2 linked regions of the Stieleria varia genome follow. The main gene of each other region encodes a partner of the protein of the gene in region 2 in a complex. Links are inferred from orthologs where the notes say so. Each region holds a gene or a part of one and is shown on either strand. Other genes may lie near its edges.

What was found.
Region 1: the proteins of carB (region 2) and carA are in contact, whole or in part, in a solved structure (PDB 1KEE), measured with the Escherichia coli proteins. The link is inferred for Stieleria varia from one-to-one orthologs.

Annotation. Positions count from the first base shown.
Region 1 is NZ_CP151726.1:5,757,782-5,773,404, reverse strand. The notes cover bases 5,034-8,027. They hold carA (glutamine-hydrolyzing carbamoyl-phosphate synthase small subunit), read left to right. Parts: upstream 5,034-5,963; coding sequence 5,964-7,091; downstream 7,092-8,027. Other genes in these bases: Pla52nx_RS19460 (EF-hand domain-containing protein), read right to left, coding at 7,959-8,027; Pla52nx_RS19470 (tetratricopeptide repeat protein), read left to right, coding at 5,034-5,878. In the rest of the region: tRNA adenosine(34) deaminase TadA, read right to left, coding at 20-511; Pla52nx_RS19490 (family 16 glycoside hydrolase), read right to left, coding at 547-1,458; Pla52nx_RS19485 (VanZ family protein), read left to right, coding at 1,492-1,914; Pla52nx_RS19480 (hypothetical protein), read right to left, coding at 1,902-3,089; Pla52nx_RS19475 (hypothetical protein), read left to right, coding at 3,421-3,888; more of Pla52nx_RS19470, read left to right, coding at 4,040-5,033; more of Pla52nx_RS19460, read right to left, coding at 8,028-9,788; Pla52nx_RS19455 (DUF1501 domain-containing protein), read right to left, coding at 9,917-11,224; Pla52nx_RS19450 (DUF1549 domain-containing protein), read right to left, coding at 11,271-12,869; Pla52nx_RS19445 (aspartyl/asparaginyl beta-hydroxylase domain-containing protein), read right to left, coding at 13,187-14,050; Pla52nx_RS19440 (PKD domain-containing protein), read left to right, coding at 14,228-15,623. UniProt on the Escherichia coli protein: Small subunit of the glutamine-dependent carbamoyl phosphate synthetase (CPSase).
Region 2 is NZ_CP151726.1:4,615,484-4,631,920, reverse strand. What follows is about bases 8,633-12,440. They hold carB (carbamoyl-phosphate synthase large subunit), read right to left. Parts: upstream 12,085-12,440; coding sequence 8,833-12,084; downstream 8,633-8,832. Other genes in these bases: Pla52nx_RS15545 (aminotransferase class I/II-fold pyridoxal phosphate-dependent enzyme), read right to left, coding at 12,289-12,440. In the rest of the region: carbamoyltransferase HypF, read right to left, coding at 1-1,538; hydrogenase nickel incorporation protein HypB, read right to left, coding at 1,535-2,206; Pla52nx_RS15585 (hydrogenase maturation nickel metallochaperone HypA), read right to left, coding at 2,199-2,639; Pla52nx_RS15580 (hypothetical protein), read right to left, coding at 2,614-3,102; Pla52nx_RS15575 (Ni/Fe hydrogenase subunit alpha), read right to left, coding at 3,104-4,405; Pla52nx_RS15570 (oxidoreductase), read right to left, coding at 4,402-5,223; Pla52nx_RS15565 (FAD/NAD(P)-binding protein), read right to left, coding at 5,220-6,053; Pla52nx_RS15560 (universal stress protein), read right to left, coding at 6,228-6,674; Pla52nx_RS15555 (glutaredoxin family protein), read left to right, coding at 6,859-8,562; more of Pla52nx_RS15545, read right to left, coding at 12,441-13,473; Pla52nx_RS15540 (histidine triad nucleotide-binding protein), read right to left, coding at 13,476-13,811; precorrin-6y C5,15-methyltransferase (decarboxylating) subunit CbiE, read right to left, coding at 13,841-15,091; Pla52nx_RS15530 (redoxin family protein), read right to left, coding at 15,122-15,727; Pla52nx_RS15525 (rhomboid family protein), read right to left, coding at 15,831-16,437. UniProt on the Escherichia coli protein: Large subunit of the glutamine-dependent carbamoyl phosphate synthetase (CPSase).

The sequences.
Region 1 (15,623 bases), 1.1 Mb from region 2 along the record:
CTGCAAAACCGGCACAGTTTCACACGTCCAAACGCCCCGCAGAGGGGCGTCGCCCGACCTGGCGTTTGCTGGCAAAGAAGTCCGTCAGGATTTGACCGCACGGGCCGGCTAAGATTCCTCCCGTGACGGCGCAACGGTGATTCAGGCGGTTGTCGTTGAGCAATTCGTACAGACTTGTGACCGCGCCGCCTTTGGGGTCCGACGCGCCAAAGACCACGCGGGGAACTCGGGATTGCAGGATGGCGCCGGCGCACATCACGCAGGGTTCCAGCGTGACATACAGAGTCGTCTTCTCCAGACGCCAATCTTCCATTGCTGCGGCCGCTTGGGTGATCGCAATCATTTCCGCGTGCGCGGTGGGGTCCTTGAGCGTTTCGCGTTGGTTCATGGCCGCTCCGATGATGGAGTGGTCACGAACAATGATCGCACCGACGGGAACTTCGTCGCACTCGACGGCTTGATGGGCCAACTCCAATGCTCGCGTCATCCAATGCTGGTCGACATCGATCATGGGAGTGTCAGAATCTGGTGAGTTCATATCGAGCGTCAGTTCGCGTTGTCGTCGTCCGACTCTGGCTTGGTGATTTCGGATGGTTTCAAGCGGCGAATTCGGACGTTGCGAATCTGGGACTTGCATTCATAGTTCGCCAATCCCAGCGGAGTGCAGCTTTGCATCTCGAATCGAATGTCAAAGTCGTGTCCGGAGCGGGGATGCGAAAACATCTTTTGATCATTGACCCAAACGATGATTTGATTTTGATCCACATGCACGCGGGCACGGTACCACTTTTTGTTTTCGTAGGATTGAAACACGGTGGTCTGGTTGTCACTGGCATCGTAACCATCGATGCTGCTGAGCCCTGTGACGCCGCCGCCCCAGCCGCCCATGACGAGACTCGCATGGGATTTAGCAACAGGAAACGTCAATGCACACAGGAAATCAAACCCGTCCAGTCGCTGGGCTTCCAGTTCGATCTCAAAGTTGTCACGCGGCAGGCCCTTGTCGCCATCAAAGGAGCCGCCCCATTTGACGCCGGTGATGGGGGAACCGTAGTCCAAAGTGATCGTTCCGTCGTTGACGGTGATTTCGCCATCGCCGCCGAACTCGCACGGTTTCCAGGAATCCTTGAGTTCAATCCAGCCGTCTTTCTTTTTCTTCGCAGCCGCATCGGCAGCCGCCGAATCGGTTTTCGAATCGGTTTTCGAATCGTCGGCTTGGTTGTCTTTCTGTGACGCGCCCTCTTGGTCTGCAGCAGCATTCGCGACAGAATCGGTCTTCCCCGAGTCTTGCGCCAGGACGTTGCTGGTGAGTGTGGGGCACGCCAGCAGGGCTGCCGCAAGCAGCATACGGGCTGTGAACCGAGCAGAGAATCGTGCTGTGCACCAGACAGAGAATCGAACAGGCGCGCTGCGAATTCGCGAGCTGGCGGCCAAATGTTTGTGAGATAGTTTTGTCATGACGGATGTCTGAACCCACGTTGAGAGAACCAAGTGCGACCGATCACGAACATAACCATACTCGGGGCCAGACTCGGCGTCATTGCCCTGGTGTTGTATTGGATCGCGATTTTTGTGGGGACGCATCTGCCCAAGATGCCCGAATTTGTCCCGACCGTCAGCGACAAACTCAAGCACGGCGTGGCGTATTTTGGCCTCGGAATACTGGGCTGCTACGTGTCAGGTGGCACGAAAGCGGCGTCAACCGCCGGCACGAGCAGATTGATGATCCGATTCGCCGTGGTGATGGTGCTGGGGATCGCCTACGCGGGCATCGACGAATGGACTCAAGGCATGGTCCCCGGCAGAACGCCGGATTGGAAAGATTTTCAGGCCGATGTCGTGGGGCTGGCGGCCGCCCTTGTGTGCTACCTGACCCTGCGAACGCTTTGGCAGTCCTGGCGTCAGCGGGGCTGACGAATGACCAGCCACGGCGGAACGTTGGCGATCCGCTCCTGCTGTGTCTCAGCTTGAGTCTCCGCCTCCGGACGCCTAGCGGGCGTGTATTGTCTGGGCGAGTAAGGCGATCGGTGGTACGTGCTGTCAAGCTCCGGGGCTGTCGACTTAGGAGGCAACAATTGGCCTTCCGGCGCCGGGACGGATTCGATCTGCAGTGGCCCCTGGATGATGCCGCTGCGCTTCATCCCCGGCGGACGGGGTGTAATGTTTTGACGGGCGGATGGGGCGGGCGCGGGCAATTCTTCGATTGAACCTCTACCTCCCCCATTATCCGATGGCTCCAACAACGTGTCACGCGATGGTTCCAGCAGGCTATCACTGGGCGACTCGGTCGAGCTATCCTCTGTTTCCATTAGCGGATCCTGCATCGGAGGCTGGTTGCCCCGAGGAGGTGCAAGTGCATCGAGGGGGTCCGGCTGAGGTTGCCCCGGGCGAATGATCTCCGGTTCTCGCTCGCCCGGAGACTCGGGCAGCAGGCTTTCATTTTGCTCAGATTCCCTACGCGACGAGTCCGTCGGAACGGTTGCGGGTGGATACGTAGGAACGGGCTCGGCCGGTTTGTATTGCGGCATCAACTCCTGTTGCGTGGGTGCGATGGCCGGCGATGAGAACTGGGGCTGCGGAGCCGGTGTCGGAACAAATTGCGTCGGAGCATATTGCCTCGGAACCTGGACGCTCTGGCTGTGGGTCGCAAAGGTCTGCTGGGATGTCGGATAACACGTTCCGCTGGCGCAGGGAGCATGCGAATGCGGCTGGTTTGCGTGTGCCGCCAAGACCACCGGCCCGCCGATGTACTGTCGGCTCTGTCGCGCACGCATGTCGGTGTATGAGGTGGGGGGCAAGTCCGCGCCGGGCTGGCAGCCGCCGTCGCGACACGCGTTGTATCCGTCGCCCCAGCCGAAACCCCAAAAACGTCCGACGCGGTCCATCATGGCACCCATCGGCCCCGGTTCGGCGGCCGTGAGCGAACCCGCGGCCAAGACGCCCGGGATCATCGAAGCGGCCGTCAAAAGTCCTATAGCGAGACGCTTTCGCCGCCGGGAACGGGAGTCTTGCGACGTTTTTGCATCGTTTGCTGCCGCACGTCCACTGTCCATGCCCTGAATGCGGGTGCGAACGCTTTGTGATTTCATTCCTAACATTGCTGTGACCTGTCATCCGTGACGTGGTGATTACTGCGGCGGGTAAGCGGACAGCCAGCCCGGTCACCTGTGAAATAATCGGCACAATGCGTCTTTGGACCGCGTGGCTCAAATCGGGGGAGCGGCAAATCGGTGCAATGTGGCACCGGTTGTGCGGATTGTCCGAATCAGACGCTTGCTTTACCTCTCGGATCGGACAGATGACGGTCGCCCGACAGATTTCATGTCACTTGCTGAGCTACGGTTTCAACGCCGGTGAAAAAGTCCGGAACTTCTGATCGAAAAAGCTCCCTGTTTCTACAAAATCCTGCAGGCAAAGAAGATGTCTCAACGCAACCGAATGCTCGTCGACCCTAAGGTTCAGTGGGCCATTGCGCGGCGAATCCTTTGCCACTGGGCACTGCTGCTGCTCTGTCTCGGGATGATCAGCATGTTCGTCCGCCTGATCTTTTCTGCCGGCTCCACGTCGTTTGCATCGGCCCTGTCAGATGCGGCTGCGGCTCAAGCCCCTCTGGTCTGCGTGATGGTGATGCTGGTCCCTGTTTTCATTCGCGACACGCTGGTGCTCAGCAACCGTTTTGCCGGCCCGATGTATCGCCTGAGATCATCTTTGGCCAATGTCGCCAAAGGCGAATCCGTGGAAACGATCAAGTTTCGCGATGGAGACTACTGGCAAGAAGTCGCCGTGGACTACAACAAAGTGGTTGCCGAGTTCAACCGCTTGAAGGCACGAAATGCCGAGCTGGAAGCCGAATTGACGGCACGCTCGGGCGAAACTGTCGACGCCTGAGAACTCCGCCCGATCGCTGTTGCGGGACATTTCTTGATGAAATCGCTCTGATTCCGCATCACAAGCCAGGAATCACCTACGCACGGATTGCTCGACGCGTAATAATGAAGCCTACGGGTTTCATTTCCAATTACAGCGTCGAGTTGCTCCCATGAACGAGTCTTTGTTGCGTCGGATTGCACCTGGTCACTCAGCCATCACGCCACTCTGTTGCATCGCGTTTGTCGTGATCCTGGCGACGATTTCGAGCGATATCCGCGTGGCCGCCCAAGACACCGAGGTGGCTCCCCCAGCGGAGCAGGACAAGCCAGCGGAGCAGGACAAGCCATCAGAACAAAAGCCAGCCGAAACCAAGACCGACAGTGGCGAAGCGGACACCGCAACGGCAAACAAAGTGGACGCTGGTCAAGATGATCTGGATGAAGCCGCCATTCTGAGATTTGATGCCAAATCCAGCCGGGATCTCGAAGCGGTCAAGCGACTGTTGAATTTGTCCATCAAAAAAGGGCTCACCGGCGAAAACCTCTCCTTTGCCAAACAAATGCTCGCCTCGGTGCTGTTGCAAGAAAGCCAGCAGATGATCGGCGCGATCGGCCAAGCACGGGGACAGCAAGCACTGCTGTTGCGTGACAATGCCCTGCAAACACTTGACCGTGCCATCGAGCAAGACCCGGAGTTGGTCGAAGCACTGCTGCTGAAAGCTCGCTTGCACATGTTGCTACCCGGCGGCGACAAGGACGCCGTTTACGAGTCGACCACGCGAGCGATTGAGATCCTGAAAGACGAGCCAGGAGAACGCAGTGCCGCTCTCTTGATGCGAGCAATGACGTACGCCCCCGGCCAAGAGGCCGAGCGTCTGGCCGATCTGGACGAAGCGATCAAGAGCGATCCGGAGAACATTCAAGCCTTGCAGGCTCGCGCCGCTCAAAGGTTGCGGATGCAGGACGTCGATGCGGCAATGGAAGACCTGGAAAATATCCTGGCCCAAGACCCCACAAACCAAATCGTTGCCCAGGAAGCCGTCAACCAATTGATCGAATTGAATCGACTCGATGACGCCATCGCGTTGATGACCAAAGCACTGGAAGCCAAACCGAGCGAAGGACTCTATCGGATGCGAGCGATCCTGAATCGGATGGCTTTGAAAGAAGATGAAGCCATGGCGGACTTCAACAAAGCCTTGGCGCTGCAACCCAAAGATCCCATCTCCTTGCTGCAAAGAGCCGAAATGTCGATCGGCCGAGAAGACGTCAAGAGCGCCAAGGATGACTTGGAAGCCGCCATCAAAATCGCCCCTCAAGTCGCGTCTTCTGAACAAGCGATCTTTGTACGCTGCTTGATCGCCATCGAAGAAAAGCGAATGGCCGATGCGATCAACGATATGAAAGAACTTGTCTCGCGTGATCCATCGGCGGACTACCGCCAATTGCAACTTGCCAATCTGTATCTCCAAGACGACCGGCCTCGCTTGGCCCTGGAACCGATGACGATCGTCATCGACCGCGACCCCAAGAACGTCAACGTCCTACGCCTCCGCGCCGACACTTTTCTCTCGGTCGGCGATCACACCAAAGCGATCGAGGACTACGAGCGAGCCATCAAGGCCTCGGGCGACGATGCCGATCCCGTGATCCTCTCGGGCATCCTGAACAACCTCGCGTGGGTACTGGCTACCTCTCCCAAAGATGGCGTGCGAAACGGAAAACGCTCGCTGGAATTGGCCGAAAAAGCGGTCGAGCTGACCGAAGCCAAGGAGGCGCACATTCTCAGTACACTGGCCGCGGCGCACGCCGAAGTTGGCAATTTTGAAAAGGCTATCGAGTGGAGCACCAAAGCCGTTGAGCAGGGAACTGCGGAAGAAAACGAGCAATTGGACCAACTCAAAGAAGAACTGGAGAGCTACAAGGAGAGCAAACCTTGGCGGGAAAAGCAGGAGACCGAGGAAAACGCGATCCCTATCCTGTCTCCCGACGATTTGATCGACACCTGAGGGATTCTGTAAATTCGATTTGCGGGGTATCCTCAGGCATCCAATCACCCTTGCCTTGTTTCCCGCATCTGCGATCTGCCAAATCATGCCCGCAACTGCCAAGCTAGCCCTCGAAGACGGATCGATTTACGCCGGACACGCGTTCGGTGCCGAAGGTGAAATTGCCGGAGAAGTCGTTTTCAACACTTCGATGACCGGTTACCAGGAAATCCTGACGGACCCAAGTTATTGCGGCCAGATCGTCACGATGACTTATCCTGAAATCGGCAACTACGGCGTCAACGCGATCGACGTGGAACACGAATCCCCAGCACTCTCCGGATTCATCGTCCGTGAAGAAAGCCGCGTGTACAGCAATTATCGCGCAAACGGCGACTTGGGTTCGTACCTGAAACAACACGGCGTGATCGCACTCTCAGGAATCGATACGCGAGCCTTGGTGCGACGCATCCGAACGGTCGGGGCAATGCGAGGCGTGATCTCCACCACCGATCTGAACGACGAAAGCCTGATCGCCAAAGCCAAGGCGTCGCCCAGTATGGTTGGACGCGATTTGGTCAGCGAAGTTGTGCCTGACTCCGTCGTCGGCTGGGATTCACGACTGGATGAATGGTCTGAAATCGAAATCAATCAACGACGACAAGGCCAAGCTCCAGCCGGCAAGCATATCGTCTGCCTCGACTTTGGAATGAAGTGGAACATCCCTCGCCACTTCGTCTCGCGTGGGAATCGCGTCACGATCATTCCCGGAAACCGAGGTGCCGACGAAGTCTTGGCGCTCGAGCCCGATGGGATCTTTTTGTCCAACGGACCGGGTGACCCAGAACCGCTCACCTACGCGCATGATACGATTCGCCAGTTGGTCGGCAAAAAACCGATCTTTGGAATTTGCCTGGGGCATCAATTACTCGCTCTGGCTTGCGGCGCAAAAACGTTCAAGTTGAAATTCGGACATCGCGGTGCGAACCAGCCGGTATTTGATTTGACGACCGGCAAAGTCGAAATCACGACTCAGAATCACGGGTTCGCGGTCGAAGAAGAATCGCTGCCGGATTGCCTGGAGATCACCCACCGCCACTTGAATGACGACACGATCGCTGGCATTCGTCACCGCGAACACAATGCATTCGGGATCCAGTATCACCCGGAAGCCTCCTCGGGGCCCCACGATAGCCACTACCTGTTTGACCGCTTTCAGCAACAGTTGAGCTGATTAACCGTAGGTCCATGCTCTGTATGACGAAATCAACGGGTGGTGGTGTTCGTTTTCGACTTGGAAAGTCGAACGACGATTGTCGCTGGACTGCTCAAAGTTTGGTGTTGTGTCTTTTTGGGTTTGCGCAAGTTTATGTCCCTGCTGCCGGCGCAGCTGGCGGCCCCCAGTGAGCCTCAGGCGCTAGCCGTGGGCCTGAGGCTGCAGCTGGTGGCCCCCAGTGAGCCTCAGGCGCTAGCCGTGGGCCTGAGGCTGCAGCTGGTGGCCCCCAGTGAGCCTCAGGCGCTAGCCGTGGGCCTGAGGCTGCTGCCGGCGCAGCTGGTGGCCCCCAGTGAGCCTCAGGCGCTAGCCGTGGGCCTGAGGCGGATTGTGGTGCCGGCCCACGGCTAGCGCCTGAGGCTGCTGCCCGGCGCAGCTGGTGGCCCCCAGTGAGCCTCAGACGCTAGCCGTGGGCCTGAGGCGGATTGTGGTGCCGGCCCACGGCTAGCGCCTGAGGCTCACTTTGATTGCGATGCATGGAACAAAAACATGGACTGAAAAAACAATGTCAACACCAAACTTTGAGCAGTCCACCCCTAGTGCATCGTCCAGTCTTAGAACGTGGGTTCGGTAGATGAGCCGTTTTGGCGTTAGCCACGGTTTTCGTGACACAACCGTGGCTAACGCCAAAACGGCTAACCCCCAAATCAAGACCGGATGATGCACTAGCCCGGATTATTCATAACCCGACGCGTCAGCGAGGGATACTCGGTAAATCCCTCGCTTACGCGTCGGGTTGTGAAAAACAATCTGCATTTCCCAACGATGTCACAACTCATTGTCATGAATCTGTTTGCGCTAAAAACAATCATCCGCATGAATCATCCGCTAATTCACTGACGCTTCTGACGCCGTGATGAATCCATCCGCGTCTCGGTCCAATGCGTCAAACTGTTTTTCGGTTCCGATGAACTCTCCACGCGAGATCTCGCCGTCTTGGTTGCTGTCGGTCATGCGTGCCCAAGTCTGCATGTTGCCGCTGTCCGTCTCTCGCGTCGGCATTGCTTCGCGAAAGCTTTGGTCATCACTTGATGGGTCACCTCGCAAGAACTCGACTTCATATGCATCGGGCAGCGACGCGTGGTCGAGTGCTACGCCTTCGCCGAAATTCAGTCGACGACCGCTGAATCGCAACTCGCGTTCCGAGAGCGATCCATCACCGTCCTGGTCCAACCATGCAAAAATCGCGTCGCGTGACTCGGCGCCTCGCGCTCGCACTTGGACTCGCCAAAGCAATGCGTCATCGACACGTCGACGATTGATTTCCGCTAAAGTGACCTTGCCGTCACCATCGGCATCCAGTCGCTCGAATGAAAACGACTCGTCCGGCACATCGGGGAACTCCTTCTCGTCCAGTCCGCCGTCCGAATTCGCATCAAGCATCTCGAACGCTTCCAAGGGAATGCGTTGAGTTTGTCCCAAGGTATCCTTTGCCGAAAAGGTGATCTTCATCGGTGGTGTCGCAGAGTCATCAGTGAACGCGATCGATCGCCCATTATCGTGCAGTTGCATCGTTTGTCGAACATCATCTGCTGCACTGACAAGGTTGAAAAAGGGTTGCGAGGATTCTTCGCTGTCGAACTTCAGCTCCAAAACTAGGTCCGCCACTGCGGTTCGCAACTGCTGGATCTCATCTTTATTGACCAAGCCGTCTTGATCCGCATCCAGGTTTGATACCGCGCCGGGATTTTTTCCCAAAGGTGAATTCAGCCGTGACGAGTCGAATGAATAGGCCATCATCGACCAATCGACGAAGCCTTCCAGATCCATTGCGACTTGACCATGGCGACTTGATCGACTGCGCTTCCATGCTGGGTCGTTTGCCGCCGGTGTCGGTAACACTTCGTCGCGATCCAACCGTCTGTCGCCGTTGCGATCCAGACGTTGTAGCGATCGCTCGGCCGAGTCAATTTCGCTCGGTTCCAGGACGCTGTCCTGGTTCAGATCGATCGCCGACAAGAGCTTGGATTGTCGTCGATTGGCATTGCGATAGTAGTCCGTGCCGGTCAAGCGAAAGGGACCGCCCACTGAGTTGACTCCAAAAACAAGCCGAGCGACTTCCTCGTGATCCGGTTGGAGATTTCGGTTGGCATCGTACCGACGCTCCATGTCTTTGTACTGCGCCGGTGTGAACGTCTGTCGGTTGCCAAACTGTTCGGGATGTGAGCGAACGTACTCAAACAGCGTTCGCCAACTCAACGACTCGGCTTCGTCACCATCACCCTGTGGTTCTCCAACCGCGTCCGCCATCACACGTGCGATTCTGCGCTGATGAGCTTGACCGAGAGACAGGTCGCCGATCCGAATGTCGACATCGACCAGTAAGATGCCCGCCGTGGTCGGCAAATACAATCGAACGGGCGAGTCGGAATTGGAATCTGGGGCCACCGACGGTTCGTCGTGTTCGCTCACCGGCTCATTCTTGGCGATATCGTTTTCCTCGACCATTGCCTCGGAATCGGTGGTCTGGGTCTCGGGCGTCATCGACACGGCCTCTCGTGGCTCGGGCTCGGCCGCCATTTGTTCTGTAGCGTCTGGTGCAGTAGTCGCTTGCTCAGAGGTGGTTTGCTCAGAGGTGGTTTGCTCAGTGACAACATCCTCAGTGAACTCAACTTCAACGGAGTCCTTGGTCGGCTCGACCTCGATCGACGGTTTCACGTTCTCGGACCCTTGCGTTTCCGACTCAGGCACCGGCCTAGGGCTATGCACTCCACATCCAGAGATTCCCAGCACGAACAGGCAAGCGATAAGAACTGCTGATCGCCAATACAGCCGAGGTTGATGCATCAGCTCAAGACCTCTCGGATCACGTTGCCTTCCGCGATCCGAATCGGCCTTCCTCCTTCGGCGATATTCTCGGTCGAGGGATCGACGCCCAATGCTTGGCACAAGGTGGCGAGTAAGTCCTGCTGATTCATTTTTCCGTCGGTGACATCCATTCCATCGTCACTCGTCTGACCGTAGGTCTGACCGCCGGCCACGCCACCGCCGGCCATCACGCACGTGAATGCTTGGGGGAAGTGGTCGCGACCACCGCTTGGGTTGATCTTCGGCGTGCGGCCAAATTCGCCCGCCCACAGGATGGTGGTGCGTTCCAGCAACCCGCGGTCTTGTAACTCGTTCATCAAGGTTGCCCAGCCGGCGTCCAGTTCACCGCTGAGCTGCTTGACTTGATCGAAGTTATTGGCGTGTGTGTCCCAGCCCAAGCCGTTCCCCATGCTGACTTCCACCAACGGGACACCACGCTCGATCAATCGTCGCGCCATCAAACATCCTTGTCCAAATGCTCCTTTGCCGTAGGCCGTCCGAGTTGCGTCGGACTCGCGTGACAAATCAAAGGCATGGCGTGCATCGCTTTCCAGCATCCGAATAGCGGACTCGTAAACGGTGTTCTGGGTCAATACGTTCTGTTGTGGACGTGTTTTAGCAAAGTCGGTTTGCATGTCTTGCCACAACGCCAATCGCTGGGCGTGCCGACCAACATCAATCCCCGCTGAGCGTTCCAGGAAATCAACTCGTAGCTGCGCAAACCCATCATCTCCGCCGGTCGGCGTGGCGGCCACGGAGGTTGCGGCGTGTCTTGGTCCCAGAAAACCCGGTCGAATGGAGGTGCGGGCAAACGGTCCAGGTGCGATGCTGACATAGTCCGGCAGATCAGCAGCGTCGCTGCCCAAGGCTTTGGACAACGAGCATCCGATCGCCGGATAGCTGATCGGACCGCCGGGAATGTGCCCCGTCCTCATCAGCACAGTGCCTCGCTCATGGTCGCCCTCTTTGGTGCTCATGCCACGCAAGATCGCGAGACGATCCGCCTGTTTGGCCAGCATCGGTAGGTGCTCACTGAAGCGAACGCCCGCGACATTGGTGGCGGTTTCCTGGAACGTGCCTCCATTCGGTTGGCCTGGTTTCATGTCAAAAGTGTCGATCTGACTCGGACCACCCGACATCCACAACAAAATACAATGTCGACCATTGGCAGCAGCCTGCTTGGCCGCCGCAGCCAAAGAGGGCATCCATCCGCTGGTTGCTGCTCCACCGATCACTCCTGCGCTGACGGCTTGCATCCAACGTCGGCGACTTGTTCGATTGGCCATATTCGCTGCCCGGTGTTTAAGGTTCGTTGGTTGGTCGGTAAATCGATCAGGGACAAACGGTGCATTCGGCGGTATTGAGCAGCACCCAGAGCAGATCGCCCAACGCGGCCTCTCTGGACTCACTGTCTTTGCTGCTGGACAAGTATTCCGCAAATCGCTTGGCCTCCGCATCCGTCGGTCGACGGGACAGAACAGCCAAAAAGAGTGTTTCGATCCGCTGAGCCTCTGTAAAAAATGGAGCTTGCATCGCCAACAACAACGCTCCGGAGGCGGGTTGCGTCGCCTGGGTGACTTCCGGCCCGTTGAGCAAGCCCAATGCCTGCACCACTCCATGCGGATAATCTCTCGGTGACGCCTCCGTGGCTTCCATCCGTGAAATGAACTGTTGACGCTGTCCACGATCTGGTGAACTTAAATCACTTGCGATGACAACGCTACGTCGAAACACGTTTTGCTGCATGCTGTCAAAGTACTGGGCCGGCGTCAGCGTTTTGACGTTCATGATCGCGAAGGAATCCGGCGGCGGAATTTCACCCATGGGCGCGGCACTGGTTCGACCGTACGCCTTGGTACGACCGATTGCAGCATACAAGTCACGAAGATCAAATCGTTGTTCAATCAGAAAGTCTGCTAGGTACTGCAATAACTCAGGATGACTGGCGGGATTGTCGACATCCATGTCGTCCACCGGATCGACGAGGCCTCTGCCAAACAGATGCCCCCAAACACGGTTGGCCGCGGCACGTGCAAAAAATGGATTGTCTCGCGACGCCATCCATATCGTCAGTTGTCGACGCCGGTTTTCGGACGGATCATCTTCTGGCAGCGTTTTGACTCCTGGATAGCGAGGCAACATCACACGTTCGGTTTCCGGAAAGGTGACTTCTCCGCCCGATCGATCCTCGACCACCATTCCGCCGCCCATCCGAGAGTCACGTTGTTGCAATTGGCCAAAGAACGCCGCGTACTGCCAGAAATCTTCCTGAGTCCATTGTCCCAGCGGATGATCGTGGCACTGGGCGCACTGGAGTTGTATCCCCATAAAGATCCGCGAGGTCGCCGATGCAATTCGCTCTGGTTTCAGTTCATGCGACGTGTAGAAAATCGCCGGCCCTTCGTTCCCCGCACCGCCTGCAGTCAAGAATCCGCCGACCAAGTGATCGTAGGGTTTGTTGACAAGAAACTGCTCCTGCAACCATCGATGTAGCGCCGCGACATTCTCATCGGGTCGCACGGCCACTTGATTGTCGTTTGGCAGCAAGATATCGATCCAACGCGAAGCCATGTGGCTGGCGTGTTTGGGAGAACGCAGCAAAGTGTCGATCAGCTCAACACGCTTGTTCGGGTCGTGGCTGTCAAGAAACTCTCGCAGTTGCGATACCGGCGGCGCGACGCCGGTGATGTCCAAAAAAACTCGCCTACAGAACTCAGCATCGCTGGCTGTATCGGCCGGAATGATCGAGTCTTGCTGCCATCGTGACTCCAGGATCTCGTCGATACGTTTTGCGGCGGCATCGATCTCGTTGCCGACTGCCTCGACTCGTTGCGTCTCCCCAACGCCGAGAACGCTATCGTTGAGATCTTCACCTTGAGTGACACCGCACAGAGAGCAAATTGCACAGACGGCGGTGATAGTCCGAAACATGATCACAGACTCCGGTGGTGACGCGATACCTAATGCCACCTTATCAATAGATGGCGTAGTGGAGTTCGCCAGAAATCCTGTCCGAAAGGAATTTTGCGAATCTCACTTACCAGGTGCGCCAGTAAGTGGATCGTCGCTACTTGGGGCCACCAAGCGAAACGACATCAGTAGGTTGTCGATTGGTGTGGTAGCGAATTCCTAACCCCCTGAGTTTACCGGATCGGAGAGCGAAATGCGATTATCCAGACAATCCAGCCCGGAACAAATGGCAGGGAGCGATGGCAGGTTGCCACGCCCGATTCCGGTCCTCGTGTCGCTCATCCGTTACTTTTCACCGTCAATTTGGTCAAAAGCCAATCGTTGACCCGAGCATCGATCACCATATGGACTCTGTCCGACGTCCCGCGGTTGTCGACGCAGTGCGGATCACTCAAACGCAAGTACCAACAGGAACCTGCGTCCAGTTTCACCCGAATTCCATTCAGCCGGAAGTCAACATCGGGATTCGTGACGACTGGGACATGAAGTCGAACGGTGCCACTTTGCAAATCCAAATCATGGTCCCTGTGTTCCTTGATCCTCGACCCGCTGGTCAGTTTCATCAACCGCACGGCCAGCAAGGGGCATCGAATGCTTTGCAAGACCTGCTGAAAGTAATCTGACTTCGCAAGGTAAGGCGTGTCCGCAAAGTCCACGCAGGTGGGATCGGAATAAATCATCATCACAGGATGCGTGGCAGACGCCGGCCCCCGCAGCGGAATCACACTCCAGTTGCCCTGATAGTTCTGAGTGACGAAATGGTCGATCCAGTCACCCGACTCCAGCTTTCTCAAGTCGTCTTGCAAACGCCCAGCATCGAACGACAAATCAAGCCGCACGCGATCCGGAACTTCAGAGGGGCATTGGGTGGGCATGGAGGATTCAAGATGGTTGTGCGGCGGTGAGCCCGGTGTCGCGGGAATGACTAGGGGTTGTTTGGCAAACTCGTAGGTCGGGCACTCTTGCCCGACAGAACGTGAAAGGACAAGAGTTCCCATACTACTTTCATTCTCGGCATGTCCCAAGGCGTTGAACGATGAGCTAAGCGGCGTTTGGATCGATGCGATCGTTACAGGCCTGAAGTCCTGAAAATCGGATTGCAGAAATCTTGCCGATCCTCTGCGACCGTTCTGAATATTCATGTCGCAATGTTTGAGCACAGAGGGTTTGGCGATTTGCGATGCACATTTGCTCATATCGCTCAAGTTTATCGATTCCGCGGCGTTAAATTGCCTTGAACGACGTCGGATCCCTTGCCCCCACGTGGCCGATGCAAACATGGCCAGCCTTTCAGGCATTCCCCTCCTGAAGCCAATCGAATGAAACGTCTGAACGTATTTCGCAAGACACGACGAAAACCGCGGCTCTTCGCCGCGTCGGCCCCAAAACAATTGACGATCGAAAACCTTGAGACCCGTCACTTATTGGCGGCGGGTGATCTACTGGCAACGCTTGAGTCTCCGTCTTTGGTCGACGACGGGTTTTCTCGATCGGTGGCGATGAGTGGCAACATCGCAGTCGTCGGCGCTTATCGGTCTGATGGAAACGTTGGATCGGCATACCTGTACGATTTGAATTCGCCAGGCAATCGAGTCGAGATCCCCAACCCTGCTGCCAATGGGAACAGTGGGTTCGGCTGGGATGTCGCATTGGATGGATCGAATCTTGTGATCGGTGCCGCTTACGACGACACCGGTGCCTTAGGTACAGGGCGCGTGCACGTTTACCATGCGACCAGTTCATCCGCTACGTTTCAGACCAGCATCAATAATCCATCACCCAACAGCTACGACCGGTTCGGCTGGTCAGTCGCGGTAGACGGCAACACGGTTGTCATCGGCGCTCCGGCAGACGATTTCGGCGCCCGGGATTCTGGAGCCGCATACGTCTTTGACATCAGTGGCGGCACCGCGACCCTCGTGTCGACGATCGTCAATCCGACACCCGAATTGGAGGACCGTTTCGGCGAACGTGTTACCGTCAGCGGCAACAAAGTGGCGATCTCGGCTCCGTCCTCCAACGGTCAAGCCCTCGGCTCGGACCCAGGGTTTGTCTACGTCTACGATCTGTCCAGCGGTGATGCTGTTCTGCAGGCTACGATCCAAGGCGATGACGAGTTCGGAGTCGGACTTGCTCTGGACGGCAACACGTTGGTTGCCGGCAACGGCGATGGAGCGGGTGTTCGCGATGTCAAGATCTACGACATCAGCGGCACGGGCGCCGTCTTGGTCGACACGGTTTCCAATCCCGAAGGAACGGTCGACTACTTTGGACGAAACGTCTCGTTGGATGGCAACTACTTGGCGATCGCTGCTGATAAAGCGTCGGTGGGAGAACGTTGGTCTGGTACCGTTCACTTCTATGACATCAGTTCCGGCGTCGCGGTGTTACAACAAACCCTCGACAACCCGACACCAATCACCAACGAGTTCTTTGGCTTGTCGATTGCCGTAGACGGTGGCCGGGCTTTGGTCGGTGCCGAGTTTGATCGTATTGACACAACGAATCACGAAGTGGCTTACGTCTATGAAATCGGCGCCCCCGAGTTTGATTTCGGTGACGCGGGATCGACGTATCCAACAACCATATTGCAGGACGGTGCTCGTCACATCCCGGTCGGTCCACAATTGGGGGCGTATCGAGATGCCGAGTTTGACAATATCGTAACCAGCAGTTCCAACGGCGACGATCTCAACGGAGCCGCTGATGACGAAG
Region 2 (16,437 bases):
CCGTCAAACGCGATCCCCAGCACTTGTTGATCTAGTAACCCGTGCTGGAACGCAGCGGACACGACATGGGCGTGATGGTGCTGAACCCGAACGACGGATTGGCCGGATTTCTCCGCCAGCATGGAGCTGAAGTAGTCGGGATGTTGATCGCAAGCGTACGAGCCGACTCTATTTCCGATGAGTTTTTGCCATGCGGCTGTTTCTTCCATGAACCGTGACCGTGTCTCTTCCGTCTCCAGGTCGCCGATATGCGGACCGAGAAGCCAGTGAGAGGTTGTCGCGATTCCGATAGAACATTTTTGATGTCCACCCAAGGAAACGATCGTGTCCGACGATGGCACAGACCGCGACCATGACATCGGGGAGATTCCTCGCGCCGCCCGCACGGTCATGCATTGCCCGGCAACGAATTGAACGACGCTATCATCGATCGGGCGAAGAATCTCGCGGTCGTGGTGAAGCCAGAGATCGGCAACTTCTCTCAAGGCACTCATGGCATCATCGTTTCGATACACGATCGCTCCGCCAGACAGATTCGCGCTGGTCAGCACTAAAGGTCGAGCAACTCGATCTGCGATCATCCAGTGCAATCCGGTTGCCGGTAACATCACCCCTACCGTGTTCAATCCCGGTGAGATCTCCTCTGCAAGCAACCCGTTGTTCTTCGCCGGCATGATCACGATCGGGTTTGCAGGGTCGCTCAACTGCGTCTGCGATCCGGAATCAATCTCTGCGATCTCAACCGCCATTCTCAAGTCACGAACCAACACTGCCAACGGCTTTCTGGCTCTGTGTTTTCGCGTTCGAAGCTCAGCCACGACATCCCGCTGCGTCGCATCGCACATCAACTGATAGCCACCCAGTCCCTTGACCGCGACAATCTGTCCACTGACGATCGCGTCGGCGATGAAAGACAAGAATCCCGGACCGCTCTCTAGAACATTGTCGTATTGATCGGTCACCCAGCATCTCGGGCCGCAGTTGGCACAACAGTTGGTCTGCGAATGAAATCGTCGATCGGCGGCGTCGGTGTACTCACTGTGACACGCGTTGCACATCGCAAACTCATGCATACTGGTTCGCTGCCGGTCGAATGGCATCGCAGCCAAGATGGAGTATCGTGGACCGCACTGGGTACAAGTGGTAAAGGGGTAGCCGAAACGACGCGAATTGCCGTCGCTGAGATCCGCGATACACTTCGAACAAATCGCCACGTCAGTGGGAACGACGGTGGCGAAACTTCCCTCCACCCGACTTTCTCGAATCACAAATCCATCGAACTGCTCTCCCGCATCGCTTGTCCATGCATTCGCGATTCGGTAGGTCTGACCAAGTTTCTCAGCAAACGCTGTCAAACCGTCAACATCTCCGGTAACCGTCACGTCCACTCCCTCGGCGGAGTTGCGGACAAAACCGCGCAGTCCAAAACGAACCGCCAAGCGTGAAACGGCTGGACGCACACCACGACCTTGGACGAGTCCCGTCAGTACAAAGTTTCGGCATGGCTGCTGCTCGCATTCGGTTCGTACGACGCTCACGACAAACGCTCCAACATCTCACGTCGACTGCGTTGCAAGTATTCACACCACGCATCGATCCCGTCATCATGGATCGAGCAAACCTGCAGAACATCCACGTCTCCCTGGATCCGCCGTGCGTCCTCGGTCGCATTGTCCACACAAAACGGGACGTAAGGCAGTAGGTCCGTTTTCGTCAGCACCATCAACTGGCTGGTGCGGAACATCTTGGGATACTTTCCCGGCTTGTCATCGCCTTCCGTTGTGCTGAGCACAACGACACGTAGATGCTCGCCCAAGTCATGCGACGCCGGGCAGACGAGGTTACCGATGTTCTCGATGAATAAGAAATCGAAATTGATCTGAGGTAGCATCGCAAGCCCTCGTTTCACCAAACTCAATTCCAAATGACACGCACCGCCCGTGGTCAATTGCTCAACTGGCACCAACGGAGCCAACCGTTGCGCGTCTCGGTCGGTTGCCAAATCGCCGACCAAGACGGCCATCTTGAATCGCGATCCCCAGTGACGGCAGGTGGCTTCCAACAGGCTTGTTTTCCCGGCGCCCGGTGATGAAACGAGGTTGACGACGAATGTGCCGCGCCGTGTCATTTCTTCGCGGAGCGTCTGGGCCGCCGCTCTCTTGTCGGCTTGCACATCGCGGTTCACTCTCACAATCGTCTCAGCCATGCTGTGCTCCCGCGGCCAAACCACAGTCACTCGCGACCTTTCGGTCGTTGTCCCGATCCGATCGATGATCCATGCATTCATCCACATTTGAGTCCACGATGGTCACCGTTTTCAACAGCACTTGATCACCCGAAATCACCTGCACATGACGACAACCGCACGCGTTGCAGCGGAACACAAATCCTTGGACCTCAGACACTGAATCACATTGCCGGCACTTGACCAACAAGTCAGTGAATTGAATGTTCAAGACTGCGTCGGCCAAGCGTGTGCCCGGGACCAATTGCTCAAACGCACTGACGACCAAATCAGGCTCGACCCCGGACAGTGGTCCGATCTCAATGACGATCTCTTTCGCGGCGATGCCACCGTTCTGAGCAAGCACATCGTTGACTTGCCGCAGCAAGCTACGCACCAAGGATGTTTCGTGCATCGGCTACCTCCTGAACAATTCGCTGTACACATTCGTGAGTCCCCGCCAGCGCCGCCTCACTGACTGCCGACAGCGGCTGGAACTGTGATCCCCGAACAAGCCAAATCTCGACGTGATCAACGCGGTGCCCTAGGTTCAACGCTAACTCCAAGACACTGGGCAGTCCAAGATCATGTGTTCCACGCGGGTCCTTGGTGTTGATCGTAGCACAATCATCCCACTGCGATGAAGCGTCATACCGCATACTCAACACGCAAACGTCCATTCCCACGGCCGCATCAATGATCAATACCCGCTCGGCGCGGTCCAAATGATCTAAGCATTGCAGTGGGTTACTCACCTTGATCGCGCGGCAGGGTAGTTCACCGTGTAACAACAACTCATCGATCGCCAACCAGCCGATTTGATCGTCACCGTGTGGGCTGCCGATCCCGATGATCAAAGTATGCTTGTCGCGAACCATGCTATCGGCGCTCCATCGTTAATCGGAGGAAATGAGTGCTGCAACTGATACAGGGATCGTACGTGCGAATCAACTTTTCGCATTCCGCCGCCACGCGATCGTCGGACTGTTGGATGATCGATGGCAGAAATCCGACTAAATCGAGTTCGATTTGTTTTTGGTTCTGTGACGTCGGTGGAACGATCTTTGACGTGACCACCTCGCCGACGTCGTTGACCTGATAGCTGTGATAGATCATCCCTCGCGGTGCCTCCGTCGCGGCGCAACCAAATCCGTTGCACGGCGTGTACTCCACGAAAGGACGCTTCAGTGGGCGAAACGACTTGATGATCGAGATCGCTTCGATCAGCGAATGAACGACTTCGATGCTGCGCGCCAGAATCGAATGAAAGCGATTCTCGGTCGGTCCATCGGGAAACAATTCATCGGTCAAGCGTCTTGCCTGCGGAAAAAGTCTCTCGTGATTGAATCGCAAACGCGCCAGCGGTCCCAGGAAATACGGAGCCCCTGCGTCACCGATCTCCGACTGCAGTGCCGTGCTATGCGGTACGTGGACTTCGGCAAAGTGTTTCTCGTAGTCAGCCACAGCGATCTTTGGCCGCGCCGAGGACGCGATGTGACCTTCGTTCATCGGATATTCCTCGTCATGTTGCAACGCGACCATCTCCATCGGCAGATCAAAACAAGGAAAGTCAAATCCGGCCACCCATCGTGCCGACTCAATCGCCGCATCCAGAGCGGACTCCAAGTCCGGCAGCAGCTCGGTCAGCTGCGAAACCTCCGGAGACCTGTAGAAACCGCCGACGCGGACGTTGACGGGATGGATCGCACGTCCGCCCAGGATCTCCAATAGCCGATTGCCAACCTTCTTGATCCTCAGCCCCTGGGTGACTTCGTCGGGAAACCGCTTTGCCAGTTCGATCCCACTGTGTGAGTCAAAAAAATCGGGTGCGTTGAGCATGTAAATATGCAGGACGTGGCTCTCAATCCACTCACCACAGTAGAGCAAGCGACGCAGGATGCGGATCTCGGGTGTGATTTCGACTCCCAAGGCCTGTTCCAACGCGTGCACGGATGTCATTTGATAGGCAACCGGACAGATTCCACAGATGCGGGCGGTGATATCGGGCACTTCCTCCAAACGTCGTCCCTGCAGGAACGCTTCAAAGAATCGGGGCGGCTCGTAGATCGACAGTTTCACGCTTTCGACTCCGCCATCGCGAAGCCGAACGTGCAGCGCGCCTTCGCCTTCCACGCGAGTGAGCGCCTCCACGGTAATCTTGCGAGTCGATCCGTCTGTCATGAGTTCGTCTCGGATTTTGAAATAAGTTTCGGTCTGCCACGCTCGACACGATCGCTTTCGATCTGAAAGACGCGTGCCCCTGCGTTCATGTTGCGCAGTTGCGAGATCAAATGCTGCGGAGACGTTCCCGATGCCAAGTAGTGGTCCGACAACGGCTCACAATTCGCTTGCTCGGCAGGCCCAAAGCATCCGTAGCACGGTCGGTCATAGGCGGGGCAAATTGCCCCACATCCGGCTTGAGTGACCGGGCCGACGCAAGGCTGACCGGTCGTGACTGCGATGCACACCGTTCCCCTGCGTTTGCATTCCATGCAGACACTGTGTGTCGGAATGTTCGGACGACGATTCGTGATCATCGCCTTGATCACCGTCAGTAGTTGTATCTTGTCGATCGGGCAACCACGAAGCTGAAAATCAACCTCCACGTGTTCTTCGATCGCCGTGCTCGTTGCCAACGTGTCGATGTACTGTGGATTCGCGTAAACCAGCCGCAAGTACTCCGCATGATCGGCCCAGTTTCGTAAGGCTTGGATTCCTCCCGCGGTCGCGCACGCACCGATCGTGACGAGTTTGCGCGACTGTTGACGGATTTCCAAGATTCGCTGAGCATCCCTTGCCGTCGTGATCGAGCCTTCGACCAATGCCAAGTCGTAGGGTCCCTCACCGATATGGCTGGAGGCTTCCAGGAAATGAGCAATCTCCACCGCGTCGGCGACATCCAACAACTCGTCTTCGCAACTCAACAGCGACAACTGGCATCCGTCGCACGAAGCAAACTTAAAAACTCCCAACCGCTTGCGTGTCGTTGACTTGCTCATAGCGATCGCACCTCCAACAACGCTGCGACGCGGTCGTATCTCAGCACGGGTCCGTCCTTGCAAATGAAATGGGGTCCAAACTGACAATGCCCGCAATGGCCAAAGGCGCACGTCATGTTTCGTTCCAGAGAAACCCAAATGTGATCAGTCGACACACCGATGCGCTGCGCCGACCTTGCAGCGAACCGCATCATGATCTCTGGTCCGCAAGTCATCACCACCGTTTGATTGGGGCGATCAAGCTCCAGACGCTCCACCAGCGGTGTGACGACACCAACATTTCCCGACCAATCATCGGTCGGTCGATCGACTGTCGTCTGCACCGTGATGCCTTCATACGACCAATTCATGTACTGAGTCGCGTAAAGCAGATCGGACGGACTGCGTGCCCCCATCAGCAACCAGATGCGGCCAAAACGCTCGCGTTTGGCCAACAATTCGTAGATCACTGGACGCAGCGGTGCCAACCCAATCCCTCCCGCGATCAAAACCACATCGCAACCGCTGCACTGTTCCAACGGCCAATGCGAACCGTACGGTCCGCGAACGCCCAACGTCGTGCCGACGGTGGACAACGCCAACCGGTTGGTGACGTTTCCGACCGCTCGGACGGTGTGGACCAATTCGTGGCAGTCACTCGGATCGCCACTGACTGATATGGCGGCTTCGCCAATCCCCGGCAAGTACAGCATGTTGAACTGCCCGGCGCGCAAGCGATAGCTCGCCGCATCACCACTGTCGCTCAGCCGCAAATGGTAGGTCCTCACCGAACGAACTTCGTCGTCTATGCCGACGATCTCCGCTGGCATGACACGCCAAGGATCAGACAAGGATTGCCTCTTTGTAAACGGTTCGTCATCAATATTCGGCACTGGTTTTGTCGTCCCAGAAACTCAAGCGGATTGCAGATCTTTTGTTCGATAGACATGTTTGTCGATGTCACGGCCGTTGTGATCTGTGCACTGCCGCACGCACCTCGCACATACCGCGCGGATTCGCCCACGCTACTCTGGCGATTCTGACGATTCACGCAACACCAACACAGGACAGGTAGCCAATCGTATCACACGTTCTGCCGTAGAACCGAGCAGCAAGTGCTTCAAAAAACCGTAACCATGCGAGGGGATGACGATCAAATCTGTTTTCAGCTGCTTCGCAAGCTCGGCAATGTGGCTGCCAGGATCGCCGATCGCAATGTGCAGTTCCACTCGGTCATATTTCACGGCCGCGAATCGCTCCTTCAAGATCTTTGTCACGTGCGCGATCCGCGAATCATCCGTCAGATTACCGTAAAGATAGCCGAGTTCCATCGCTGACAGGATCGGTAAGACGTGAACGACATCGACGTAACCATCAGGATCCGTGATTTCCAGGGCACGTTCCAAAGCATCGTATGCCAGATCACTAAAATCAATCGGAACGAGCGTCTTTTGTGGTCGCAGTCCAGACATCGTCGCAGCCTCATCCGTTCTCGTGTGAGTATGTTCGGTGTACTTGGTGGCGACTGTGTTAATGCAAATGCAGTGCCATGCGGCACACTGTAACAACGAGCTACAGAATTGGTGTTGCGGCACAAGCTTTGCGGACGAGTGACGGATCAGCCCAGCCCACGCCACCAACGCCCGCATGTTCAGCATGTTCATTGACCCCTTCGCACGACTGCGTTTGTCCGCCGTGACTCCACTGGTGTTTCTCTTTGCGTTGCTCTCATACACACCGACGACAGCGTGGAGCGACGATGATGCCGCCAACGTTAGTGCAGTCCACACGGTACAGATGGAGGTCTTCCTACGCTCGGATCTGCCAAAGTCCGCTGAAACGATCGCGTACATCGAACACCTCAAGAACAAACGTCCCGGCCTAGATGTCGTCGTTCATGATGTGCTCAAGGATCGCGAGCAACTGGCACGCTTGTACGCGTTGACCCAACGATTTGGCCGCCCCAAACCAGTGGTGCCGAGCTTCTACAGTTGCCGACAAATGTACTACGGTTTCCTGGACGCACAGCGAAGTGGCCCGGGGATCGAAGCTTTGCTGACGATGGACGTGTACACCCGCGACACGTGCCCCAAGTGCCAGGAAGCCAAACGGTTCTTGCCTCAATTGAAGCAACGTTGGCCAGCAATCGAGTATCGAATACACGAAATCACTGGAGACGATATCGCTCGCGCCCGTTGGCATGCCCTCAGCAGCGCAGTGGGCGGATCGCCGGGTCTGCCCACGTTTGATTTTGCGGGTCGCGTCATTGTGGGTTACTCCGGGGACGCGACAACCGGCCGGCAACTGGAGGACTGGATCCGCGAAGTCGCAAGCGAACCGTCTGCAAAACAGCCTGCCGGGAAACCTGACGACAAACCGCCGCCCAAACCGTCGCAAACCAAACCGTCGCAAGTCCAACCGGGATTGATTTCGCTGATCAACGTGTTGCAAGCCGCTCAAGCACCGGATGCATTATCCGAAACGTCGGATTCAAACGATTCACCGGTGATGGAGTTTCCTGAATTCGAGTTGCCGGGTGAAGCCACCGAGGGCGATGTCGGCGCGGCTACACTGCAACCGCCCGAGGAGGCATCCGGTACGCCGTCGGATACGATCGAGCTGCCATGGTTCGGCCCAGTTCGTGTCACCGACATGGGCTTGCCACTCTTTACGTTCATCGTCGGGCTTGTCGATGGGTTCAATCCGTGCGCGATGTGGATTCTGGTCTTCCTGTTGTCGATCCTGGTCAACATCAAAGACCGTCGCAAGATCATCATGATCGCCGGTACCTTCGTCGTCGTCAGCGGCCTCGCCTACTATGCGTTCATGGCTGCCTGGCTGAGCATGTTCTTGCTGATCGGAATTGTTCGCCCCGTTCAGATTGCGTTGGGGCTGATCGCTTTGACGATCGGTGTCATCAACGTCAAGGACTTTTTCGCGTTCAAGAAAGGCGTGTCGCTTTCGATCCCTGAGAAAAGCAAGCCTGGGTTGTACCGACGCGTGCGTGAGATTGCCCAAGCCAAGTACATGACCGCGGCATTGGCAGGCGTTGTCGTTCTGGCCGTCGTCGTCAACATGGTCGAGCTACTCTGCACGGCAGGCTTGCCCGCTCTGTACACCCAAATCCTGACGCTGCAGGATCTGCCCGCATGGCAGAACTATCTGTATCTCGGACTCTACATCTTGGCCTACATGCTCGACGATTCGATCCTGCTGGGGATCACCGTGGTCACACTGTCCAATCGCAAGATGCAAGAACGCGAGGGCCGATGGCTGAAACTTCTCAGCGGACTGGTGATCCTGGTCCTCGGCCTCGTCATGATCTTCCGTCCCAGCTGGCTGACGCTGGTTGGCCACTAGTGGTCTGGGACAGCTAGAAGTTAGGGTTTGCCGTAGTGGATCTTGCCAAAGATCCTACCGCTACAGGATCTTTAACAAGATCCACTACCCTAAAGATAAGTTGTCGCAGATTACTAGGTGCCAAAATCGCGAATTGCGCTTTGATACCAGCACGAAGCGCTAGCGAGTGTCTCACTGTTCTATATTCACTCGCTTGCGCTTCGTGCTGGTTTTTGCATCGCTTCCAATCAAAGTCCATTCACAATCGCAGCCCTAGCGGGGACTTCGCTGTCAGTTCGTTTCGGCGTATCGTTCCTGCAGTGACAACACTTCCATCGGCATTTCACGTGTCACTTTCATCGCCCTGACGGCAGCCTCGGCGGCAGCCAAAGTCGTGATACAGGGAACTCCGTACTGCACCGCCGCGGCTCGGATCTTGCCTTCGTCCGTTCTGGCACCTTTGCCACTGGGTGTGTTCAGGATCAACTGAACGTCCTCGTTCTTGAGGTAGTCGATCAAGTTGGGGTGTCCTTCGGCGATCTTTTTGACGCGTTCGACCGGGACGCCGGCATCCTCTAGACGCTTGGCGGTTCCCGTGGTTGCCAACAGGCTGAACCCGAGCTCCCGCAACAATTTGCCGAGACTGAGCACGGAATCCTTGTGTCGCGCACTGAGACTCAAGAAGATCTTTCCGCTATCGGGCAACTCGGCACCCGCAGCGATTTGGCTCTTGGCGAACGCCAGCGAAAACAGCTCGCTGATGCCCATCACTTCGCCGGTGCTCCTCATTTCAGGACCCAGGACGATGTCGACACCGGCAAACTTGCGAAACGGAAAAACGCTTTCTTTGATCGACACGTGACGCGGGATAGGCTCCGAAGTGACCCCCAGTTGCTTCAACGTGTGACCCGCCATGACTTTGGTGGCCAAGTTTGCCACGGGCACACCTGTCGCCTTGGCAACAAACGGCACCGTACGGCTCGCGCGAGGATTGACTTCCAAGACGTACAACGTCGGCGTTCCGTCTTCCAACTTGATCGCAAACTGAATGTTCATCATGCCGATGACATTGAGCGCCTTGGCGAGTTTCTCTGTCGCCTCGCGAATCTCTTGCAGCACCGGCTGTGGGATGCTGAACGGTGGAATCGCACAAGCGGAGTCGCCCGAGTGTACACCGGCCTCCTCGATGTGTTCCATGATCCCCATGATCACCGCATCGGTTCCATCGCAAATCGCATCCACGTCGACTTCCGTGGCATCCTCCAGGAAACGATCGATCAGGACCGGCTGTCCGTCGGCGACAATGAACGCTTCCGCGACATAACGCTCGAACTGTGATCGGTCGTAGCAGATCTCCATCGCACGTCCGCCCAAAACAAAACTCGGACGCACCAGTGCTGGATACCCGATGCGATCCGCTTCTTTGCGAGCTTCCTCCATGTTGCGTGCAATTCCGCTTGGCGGCTGACGCAATTGCAGGTCGTTGATCAACTGCTGGAAACGCTCTCGGTCTTCGGCGGCCTCGATCGTGTCGACACTGGTTCCGATGATCGGCACACCGGCTTCTTGCAATCCGCGAGCCAAGTTCAGCGGGGTCTGTCCGCCGAACTGGACGATCACTCCGTCGGGCTGAGTCGCATCGCAGATGTTCAAGACGTCTTCGATCGTCAGCGGCTCAAAGAACAGGATGTCGGACGTGTCATAGTCGGTGCTGACCGTTTCCGGGTTGCTGTTGACCATGATGCTTTCGATACCGATCTCACGCAACGCGAAACTGGCGTGGCAACAACAGTAGTCGAACTCGATTCCTTGACCGATTCGATTAGGACCACCACCCAGGATGATGACACGTTTTTGGTCGCCTTTGGGCGGCAGTTCGGTTTCGGTCTCGTAGGTGCTGTAGTAATAAGGCGTGTAAGCTTCAAACTCCGCGGCGCAGGTATCGACGCTCTTGTACGCCGGTTTGATGCCGAGTTCCAAGCGTCGGGCACGGACTTTGGTCTCGGTCGACCCAAGCAATTTCGCCAATTGACGATCAGAAAACCCGTCGCGTTTTGCGTCCCACATCTGGTCATGGTTGATTTCGTCCAGACTGCCGATCGCCGCGATGCGTTCTTCCATTTCGATGATCTGAACCATGTGGTCCAAGAACCATCGGTCGATGTGTGTCAGGGAAAAGATTTCATCGATCGAAATCCCGGCCTTGATCGCGTATCGCATGTAGAAGATACGTTCGGCGCCCGGCGTCCCCAGCTTTGCTTTGATCGCATCGATGTCTGGCTGCTCGTCGGTTCCCCACAAATCACGATTGTCACAACCCAGGCCAAAGGCACCCACCTCCAGTCCTCGCAACGCTTTCTGCAGTGACTCGCGGAACGTTCGCCCGATCGCCATCGTCTCACCGACCGATTTCATCTGTGTGGTCAGCGTAGAATCGGCATCAGGAAACTTTTCAAACGCGAATCGCGGCATCTTGGTCACGACGTAGTCGATCGTGGGCTCAAAACAAGCCTTCGTCTTTTGCGTGATGTCGTTACGCAATTCCCAGAGGCGGTAACCGACTGCGAGCTTTGCAGCAATCTTTGCGATCGGGAACCCGGTCGCCTTACTCGCCAACGCACTGCTGCGACTGACCCGAGGATTCATCTCGATGACAATCATGCGGCCCGTGTCGGGCTCGATCGCAAACTGGATATTGCTGCCGCCGGTCTCGACACCGATCTCACGAATCACGGCCAACGAGGCGTCACGCATCCGCTGGTACTCTTTGTCGGACAGCGTCTGAGCTGGTGCGACGGTGATGGAGTCACCGGTGTGTACTCCCATTGCGTCGAAGTTCTCGATGCTACAGATGATCACGACGTTGTCGTCACGATCCCGCATCACTTCCATCTCGTATTCTTTCCATCCGATGATGGATTCTTCGATCAGAACCTCCGTCACCGGAGACTGATCCAACCCGCTTTTGACCAACACGTCAAAGTCGTCTTTGTTGTACGCGATCGCGGAACCGCTGCCGCCCATGGTGAAACTGGGACGCACCACGGCGGGCAACCCGACCAGCTCCAAGGCCTCGCGTGCTTGCTCCAACGTTTTGACGGTTCGGCCGAGACAGACGTCCAAGCCGATCTTTTCCATCGCCTGCTTGAACTGCTCGCGTTCCTCGGCCTTCGCGATCACTTTGGCATTCGCGGCGATCATCTCGACGCCGTATTTCTCCAAAACTCCGTGTGCGTCCAAATCCATCGCGACATTGAGTCCGGTTTGCCCCCCCAGCGTGGGCAGCAAGGCATCGGGGCGTTCCCGCGCGATGACTTTCTCGACCATCTGCCAAGTCAGCGGCTCGATGTAGGTCGCGTCCGCGGTCGCCGGATCGGTCATGATCGTGGCCGGATTGCTGTTGACCAAGACGACCTCGTAGCCTTCCTCGCGTAGCGCCTTGCAAGCCTGGGTCCCCGAATAATCGAACTCACAAGCTTGGCCGATCACAATCGGGCCGCTTCCAATCAACAGGATTTTTTTGATGTCGTCGCGTCGTGGCACTGCGATTCTCGTGCAGGGTCGGAGGGGAACTGAGGGACGATCGCCCAAAACGTATGAGAAGATATCAGATAGAGGGCAGGTTTGCGTAGGACACGCAATCACACATTTACGCAGCCGCTGAGCTTGAGTAACGATTTGCCACCGATTCAGCGTGCAAGGTTTTGCACAGCCCCCAAACCGCGATGAAACATTGGCGAATTGCCGCTAAAAATCCGGCCGTTGATTCTCGCCGAGGAATTTCTGCAGCCCCTGCGTCAGTCGCTGCAGTTGATCATCACGGTGAGCCGCGGAAAGCGAGATTCGCAGTCGAGATCCATTCTCGGGGACGGTCGGCGGGCGAATCGCGGGAACGTAGAAACCCAGCTCCCTCAGTTCCCGGGAAATCGTCAACGCCACCCGCTCCGAACCCAGTGGGATCGGGACGATCGGCACGCTGTTCTCTGGCTCGTCGCACGTCAGTCCCAAGTCAGCTCGCAGCCGCTGCGCTAATGCCCGAACACGCTCTCGACGCTCGGGATGCTGGCGAATCTGCAGCAATCCCGAGCGGCCGGCCGCCACCGCGGAGGGCGCCAGAGCCGTGCTGAAGATCAGCGTCCGACAGTGGTTGATCAAGTGATCGACCACGATCGCGGGTGCAGCAACGAACCCCCCTTGCGCCCCGATCGCCTTGCTGAGCGTGCCGATCCGAATCGCAACTCGCTGCCGGACTCCCAAGTGCTCGCACAATCCGCCTCCGGATGCTCCCAGCACGCCCGTCGCGTGCGCCTCGTCCACGATCAACGTCGCGTCATGTTCCTCCGCCAAATCGCACAACGCGACCAAGGGTGCCGTATGCCCGTCCATGCTGAATACCGTGTCGGTCACGATCCATACGCGCGCGTACTTGGCTCGGTGCGTCTGCAGCAACTGCTCAACAACTGAAACATCGCGATGAGGATAGACCAGGCAGTCCGCACGGCTGAGACGACAGCCGTCAATGAGCGACGCGTGATTCAACGCATCGCTCAAGATCAAGTCGCCTTTCTCGGCCAAAGTCGCGACCGTTCCACAGCACGCCGCGAATCCGCTGGGAAACAGCACCGCCGCCTCGGTCGACTCCAACGTTGCCAGGTCGTCGGCCAACTGTTGATGCAAATCCGACCAACCGCAAACCAGAGCACTTGCCGTGCTGCCGCTGGGTAGGCCATTGCTGAAGTCAGCGGACATGCCATCCGGCACGCTATCGGGACATGCCGCCAATCCCAGGTAATCGTTGGAACCGAAATTGATCAGGCGGCTGCCATCGGGTTCAATCAAGATCGTCCCGTCGCATTGCCGCGGAACCAGAACGCGATCTCGATGCTCGCGACGCCGTTGCGATTGGGACTGAAACAGATGCTCAAAGGCCATGATCAGCCCGGCGGCCAAGTGAGTTTGCGACCACCCATCAAATGAAAGTGCAGGTGGGGCACCTCTTGTCCGCCGTCGTCGCCACAGTTGACGATCAATCGATACCCTGCCGACAGACCTTCTTTGGCCGCGATCTTTGTCGCCACCAAGACACAGCGGCCGACGATCTGCTCGTCTTCGTCGGTGAGATCGATCAAGGAAACGATTTCCTTTTTCGGGATGACTAAGATGTGAGCCGGCGCCTGCGGATTGATGTCGCGAAACGCCAAGCACAATTCGTCTTCGAAAACGATGTCCGCTGGAATCTCACGATCGATGATTTTCTTAAAAACCGACATGGTTCTCTCCTGCCGAATAAATCTGCCGCTCAGCCGACTTGACCGACGACCAAGAACATGGGGTTAAGTGATTCGAAACGGACACGGTCCAATTGATTGGTTCCTCGTGCGATATTGATCATGCGAACTTCCGTTTGAACGCCTGACGATTCCATCACGGCTTGAACCGCAACCAAATTATCCGGACTGGACACGCTGACCGCGATTCGCCCATGCTTGATCCGCTGCAGGGCCGCACGCACCAGGTCGGGAACCATTCGTCCGCTGCCGCCCACAAAGATTGCGGTCGGATCCGGCAGATTCTGCCATGCCTCGGGCGCTTGGCCGTGAACCGGTTGCAATGCCGGAACATCAAACATCTTGGCGTTCTCCAACATCAATCCGTAGTCCTCCGCGTCCATCTCGATCGCAAAGACTTGGCCCTGACGGGCGATCTGAGCAGCTTCGATCGCCATCGATCCGCTGCCTGCGCCGACGTCCCACATCACGGTATCCGGTGTCAGCTCCAACTCGGCCAACGCGATACAGCGAACTTCCGACGGAGTCAGCAATCCACGCTTGGGTCTGGATTGCAAGAACAGATCATCCGGATTTCCGAACAAACGATGGCGTGTCGCTCCACTGGGTCGATCCGCAACGCCCTTGCGTCGAACCAACACCATCACATTGAGCGGCGAAAAGCTCTGTTGGCGGATCGATTGTAAGTCACCTTGGGTCACCGTTTCGTTCGGTGTGCCCAGATTTTCGCAAACATAGGCGTTGAAATAATCGATCCGTCGATCCAACAGCGCTTCGGCGACAGCCCTTGGCGGGATAGCTTCTGTGGTGAACAATCCGACACGATCCGCGGTGCGAATCGTGTCCACGACACGATCCAACGGAGCGATCGCCAAATTGGTCAGGTAGGCATCGTCCCAGCTTTCTTTTACACGGGCGAACGCCAATTGCATGCTGCTGACGTTCGGGACGACTTCGAATCGCTCCTTGCCCAACGAATCCGTTAAGAACTTGGCGATGCCATAGAACAGCGGATCACCGCCGGCCAACAGCACCGCACGTTTGCCGTCCAGACCAGCAAGCTTTTTCGTCAGCGCATCCAACGTTCCGTCCACAGCGATTCGTTGAACCCCATCGTCGACGGAATCTCCGTCCGTCACTTTGTCCAACATCGCCTGATTGCCGATCAACACCTCGGCTTCGCTGACCAGCCGACGTGCATGACCGGTCAATCCGTCCAAGCCATCGTCACCGATCCCAACAATGTGTATGCGTTCGTTCAAGTGTGAATTCCTTGCTTGTCTGTTGTCCGATTACAGCTTCTTCAGTGCCGCCAAAATCTCGTCCACCGTGCTGCGTCCTGCGTGTGACTTGCTGACCTTGCTCCAAGCCACCCGACCGTTCTTTTGGATCACGTAGGTTGCAGGGTAAGCCGTCTCGCGTGGTGCGTCCCAACGCAGCCCCCAGGATTCGATCATTCTCATTCCCGGATCTCGCACCATGACCAGCGGCTCGGGCAGCGATCGCGATCCCACAAACTCTTCCGCGTGCCGCTCCAACAACGTCGCTTCGCCGGGATACACTAGTATCACACGCTTCGCCTGTTGCCCCAAGGCTTTGGCGCGATTGGCGATCGATGAAACCTGTTTGCTGCACAGCGGACACTGATACCCAGGATAGCCCCGCAACACGATGACAACCGCCGGCCCGTCCGCAATGGCATCTTTGAGCGTCAAGTAATCGTCGCTGCCGACCAACGGCAGTTCAAAATCTGGAGCCTTGTCGCCATCCGCCAGAGTCGGCGTCTTTTCGGCAGTGTTTTGCGCGGAAACAGGATAACTCGTTAACGCCGACAATGTGATCGTCAAGCAACAGACGATGAGGCGAGGGGCGATGAGGCGGCTGGTCTTGAACATCATTCGGATTTCCAAAGCAAGGTTCGTGTTTCTGAAGTAGAACTTTCTGGAGTTGAACACAGGTCGGTTTCACGTGATTGAATGTGATCTCAACGACACGGCAACGTCAATCACGACCTTCTCGCTTACGCTTGCTGTAACGTTGTAATGTTCGTCGTTCTTTGCTGGTCAAGCTCGCTTCGCCCGACTCGTGAATCTTTGCCAGGATGCGGTCGGCTTCCGCTTCCTCCTGTCGCAACTTTTTGTCCGGATCGTGAACCTTTAACTTCGTTCGACGTGCTGATGTCTTGACGTTGTCACGAAAGCGTGTGACGTCCAAGAACTCAAGATTCCAGCGTTGATAGAAGTACAACGCGCCGAACGCGGCGCCCGCCAAGTGGACCGTGAACGCCGTGCCGCCTCGGGACTGAATCCCAGAGCTCGCTTCGCTCAACATCGTCAGCGTCCCCAACAGGTCGCCGGCAACGAAGATAACCGCGATGATCCACGCTTTGATGGGAAAGACCATCATCAAGAGCACTTTCTCGTGCGGATAATGGCAGGCAAACAGAATCGTCGTCGCCAGTACTGCACCACTGGCCCCGATCACGCCGCCGTCGACCTTTCCCGTCACCCAATACGTCAGTGAGCCGAGCACGCCGCCGATGAACATGGAGACGAGATAAAACCGCAGGAACTCGCCACGCCCAATCTTCTGCTCCACGGGTCGTCCG